Regions from separate parts of the Bradyrhizobium sp. 215_C5_N1_1 genome, predicted to be linked through region 1. Evidence: predicted binding sites of a transcription regulator. Region 1 holds the regulator's gene; the other holds the start of a gene.

The links. Region 1 encodes LexA, which represses DNA repair genes until DNA is damaged. Its sites were predicted from a motif close to TGTTCNNNNTGTGTTCNG; they were not measured.
Region 2: AB7G19_RS40825 (DNA recombination protein RmuC) is a predicted target of LexA. The motif match lies at 832-849, and genes of this name have one in related genera.

Annotation. Positions count from the first base shown of each region.
Region 1 is NZ_CP197228.1:4,180,668-4,182,867, reverse strand. Features, by position in the region: gene AB7G19_RS20155 (molybdopterin molybdotransferase MoeA) at 1-751, shown strand, start outside; gene lexA (transcriptional repressor LexA) at 928-1,629, shown strand; gene AB7G19_RS20145 (hypothetical protein) at 1,837-2,055, shown strand.
Region 2 is NZ_CP197228.1:8,452,979-8,455,178, reverse strand. Features, by position in the region: gene AB7G19_RS40825 (DNA recombination protein RmuC) at 1-800, opposite strand, end outside; gene def (peptide deformylase) at 972-1,496, shown strand; gene fmt (methionyl-tRNA formyltransferase) at 1,713-2,200, shown strand, end outside.

The DNA.
Region 1 (2,200 bases):
GCGCGACCTCGCGCTCGCCGCCGGCATGAATTACCCGCAATTGCCAGTCCGGCGACGCCCGAAGGTCGCGATCCTCGCGACCGGCGACGAGCTGGTGATGCCGGGTACGACGCCGGGCCACGGCCAGATCGTCTATTCCAACGGCTACGCCCTGCACGCGCTCGCCCGCAGCGAGGGCGCCGATACCATCGACCTCGGCGTTGCCGCCGATACGCTGGAGGCCACCACGGCCGGCATCGGCCGCGCGCGGGAGAGCGGCGCCGACATCCTGATCACGACCGGCGGCGCGTCGGTCGGGGACCACGATCTGGTCCAGCAGGCGCTGAGGGACGAAGGTATCTCGATGGCGTTCTGGAAGATCGCGATGCGGCCGGGCAAGCCGATGATGAACGGGCGGCTCGGCGCGATGCGCGTGATCGGCCTGCCCGGCAATCCCGTGTCATCCTACGTTTGCGGCTTCCTGTTCATGGTGCCGTTGATTCGCGCGCTTTCGGGCCGTTCGATGATTCATCACCGCCGCGAACGCGCGGTGCTCGGCCGCGATGTCGGCGCCAACGACCAGCGCGAGGATTACCTGCGCGCACGCCTCGAGCTGCGCGATGACGGCACGCTCGTCGCCCTTCCGGTCAATCACCAGGATTCCTCGCTGCTTGCGAATCTCGCTGCGGCACAGGCACTTCTCGTGCGCGCGCCATTCGCGTCGAAGGCCGAAGCCGGCACGCCTTGCGAGGTCTTGCGGCTGCCCGTCTGAGCGCTTCGTTCGCGTGCGTTCCGCGAACTTTGTCGCGTTCACGGTAAATTAAGCAGTTGCGGAACATGTATCGAACATATAGTGTCCGTTCATGATTTGTTTCGAGAATGTAGCGGCTTACTGCTGAATTCAGCGTCTCGGAATCGAACGACATCAACCGGGGGATTTTGGTCGAGATGTTAACGCGCAAACAATACGAGCTCCTGCGGTTCATCAGCGAACGGCTGAAGGAAAGCGGCGTGCCGCCCTCCTTCGATGAGATGAAGGACGCGCTCGACCTGCGCTCGAAATCGGGCATCCATCGCCTGATCACTGCGCTCGAGGAGCGCGGCTTCATCCGGCGCCTGCCCAACCGGGCCCGCGCCATCGAGGTGATCAAGCTGCCCGAGCTTCAGGCCGCTGCCGGCAGCCGCCGCGGCTTCACGCCGAGCGTCATCGAAGGCAATCTCGGCAAGGTCCGCACGACTTCGAGCCCGCCGGCGGACGAGGGCGAGCGCCCCGTCGCGGTCCCCGTGATGGGCCGCATCGCGGCCGGTACGCCGATCGAGGCCTTGCAGACCCGCAGCCACACCATCAGCGTACCGCCTGACATGCTCGGCTCGGGCGAACATTACGCGCTCGAAGTGCGCGGCGATTCCATGGTCGAGGCCGGCATTCTCGACGGCGACATGGCGCTGATCCAGCGCAACGAGAGCGCCGATACCGGCGATATCGTGGTGGCGCTGATCGACGACGAGGAGGCGACGCTCAAGCGCTTCCGCCGCCGCGGCGCCTCGATCGCGCTCGAGCCCGCCAATGCGGCCTATGAGGTCCGCATTCTGCCGCCCAACCGGGTGAAGATCCAGGGCAAGCTGATCGGGCTGTACCGGAAGTATTGATACCGGACGTGCCGGTATCGGTTATTTGGCGCCCCGCGCGCTTTGGATCGGCATCGCCGATCCGAGATTGGAGCGGACGATTGTCCGCTTCCGCTGGATAGTCTTTCTGGTTTCGCGCAGATTATCCGGCCCCTCCTCCAGCGGTAAATCCTCGGCACGCCGCACGAAGCAGCTCTGCTTCGCGGCCTTCAGGTTCGAGGAGAAGTCATGCGCCGGATCGTTCTGAGCACAATTGCTGTGGCGCCGCTGATCGCAGCATCAGCGTCGCAAGCCTTGGACGTACAAACCTTAGCCGCGCAATCGCGGCCCCATGTCCGCAAGGACACCGCCGTTAGCGAGCAAGTCCGCAAGGCCCTCGACGCCGTCGACCAACCGTCGCGGCCGGGCTGGCAGTATTCCGGCTGGTCGGCGCCTGCGGGGCGCTGACACGCGCCTGCAGAATGCAAAGGGGCGGGCTTTGTTCCTGGTGGATTCGGGAAAGTTAATGTGATTGCGGCCTGCGGCGGCGAGCCGTAGATTTGCCTACAACCCGGCAGAACGTTTGGTATTTCCACTCTGATAGAGGCCTGCG
Region 2 (2,200 bases), 4.3 Mb from region 1:
TAGACCGATTCCGACGGCACGAACATCAGTGCCATCTCCTGGGTCTCGCCGGCGACGAGATATTTGTCGGCGATGTCGCTGACATGCTTCATCACGTCGCCGCGCAGCCGCTGCGTGGCGATGCGCTTCTCCTCGTCGGTGCGCGCATCGTGCAGCGCGGTCATCGCCTCCAGCGGAAATTTTGCGTCGATGCAGAGCGGCCGCTGGTCGGGCAGGAACACCACGCAGTCCGGCCGCTTTCCCGTCGAGAGCGTGAACTGGAACTCGTAGGCGCCCTTCGGCAAGCCGTCCTGGACGATCGCCTCCATCCGCGCCTGGCCGAAGGCGCCGCGCGACTGCTTGTTGGCGAGCACGTCGCGCAAGGTCGTCACCTGCGTGGTGAGGTCGGTCAGGTTCTTGTGCGCGTTGTCGATGATGCCGAGCCGCTCGTGCAGGGCGCGCAGGCTCTCCATGGTGTTGCGCGTCGAGTGTTCCATCGACTGGCCGACCCGATGGGTCACCGAATCCAGCCGCTCGTTGACCGCGCGCGCCATGTCGGCCTGGCGGCCGGCCAGCGCCTGGGTCATGGCGTCGGCTCGGCCGGCAGCCTCGCTCTGGGCGTGCAGCACCTGGCTGAGGCGCTCCTCGAGCTCGTCCGCGCGGATGGCATTGGCCATGGCGAGTTCCGCGCCGCGCCGCCCGGATCGCGCGATCACGACCGCGATCACCACCAGCAGGATGACGACGAGGGCGCCGAAGCCGATCAGCGCATCGATGGTGCGGACCGGCCAGTCGCCAGCCAGGAAAATGATCTCGTTCATGGCGGCCCTTGTAGCCGATTCGACACTCTCCGCGAACGAATAGCGAACGCTTATGGTTAATAGCCCCCTAATTTTTATGGTTAACGAAACCTGAAGTTTTATGGTTAGCGGAGGGTTAACGGAGTTCCTCGCCGCATTGACCGCATCCGGCATGCGGCTTAAATCGCGGCCATGGCCCTCAGAGAAATCATCATCCTGCCCGACAAGCAGCTGCGTCTGGTCTCCAAGCCGATCGAGAAGGTCACGACGGAGATCCGCAAGCTTGCCGACGACATGTTCGAGACCATGTACGACGCGCCCGGCATCGGGCTCGCGGCGATCCAGATCGCGCAGCCCTTGCGGCTGATCACCATGGACCTCGCCAAGCCTGACCCGGACGGCGAGACAAAGCCGGAGCCGCGTGTCTTCATCAACCCTGAAATTATCGCCTCCTCCGAGGATCTGTCGGTCTACGAGGAAGGCTGCCTCTCGATCCCCGAATATTACGAGGAGGTCGAAAGGCCTGCGAAGGTGCGCGTGCGCTTCACCGATCTCGACGGCAAGGTGCACGAGGAGGACGCCGAAGGCCTCTACGCCACCTGCATTCAGCACGAGATCGACCATCTCAACGGCGTGCTGTTCGTCGACTATCTCTCAAAGCTCAAGCGCGACCGCGTGATCAAGAAGTTCGAGAAAGCCGCCAAGCGCGCGGAGTAAGTCATTTGTAAGCGCTGGTGCTGCCGCGAACTCCCGTGCGCTCCCTCCCCCCTTGCGGGGGAGGGCGGGGGAGAGGGGTAGCCCAGCAAAAGGCGCCCGTCGTTTGCGAATGCCAACAATAGGGCGCCCGCGCTAACGCCGAGAGAGCGCGTCGTGTGGCACCCCTCTCCCTAGCCCTCCCCCGCAAGGGGGGAGGGAACATACCGAGTCCTTGTCATGCCCCTCCGCCTCATCTTCATGGGCACGCCCGATTTCTCCGTGCCGACGCTGCTCGAGCTGGTCTCGCATGGCCACGAGATCGCGGCGGTCTATACGCGCGCGCCCAAGCCCGGCGGACGGCGCGGCCTGCAATTGCAGCCGACCCCGGTCGAGGAAGCCGCGCGAAAGCTCGGCGTTCCCGTGCTGACGCCGAAGTCGCTGAAGACGCCCGAAGCGCTCGACGAGTTTCGCGCCTTCGACGCCGATGCCGCCGTCGTCGTCGCCTACGGCATGATCCTGCCGCAGGCGGTCCTCGATGCGCCGAAACTCGGCTGTTACAATCTGCACGCTTCGCTGCTGCCGCGCTGGCGCGGCGCCGCGCCGATCAACCGCGCGATCATGGAAGGCGATGCCGAGAGCGGCGTCATGGTGATGAAGATGGATGTCGGTCTCGACACCGGTGACGTCGCCATGGCCGAGCGCATGGCGATTCCCGACAACATGAC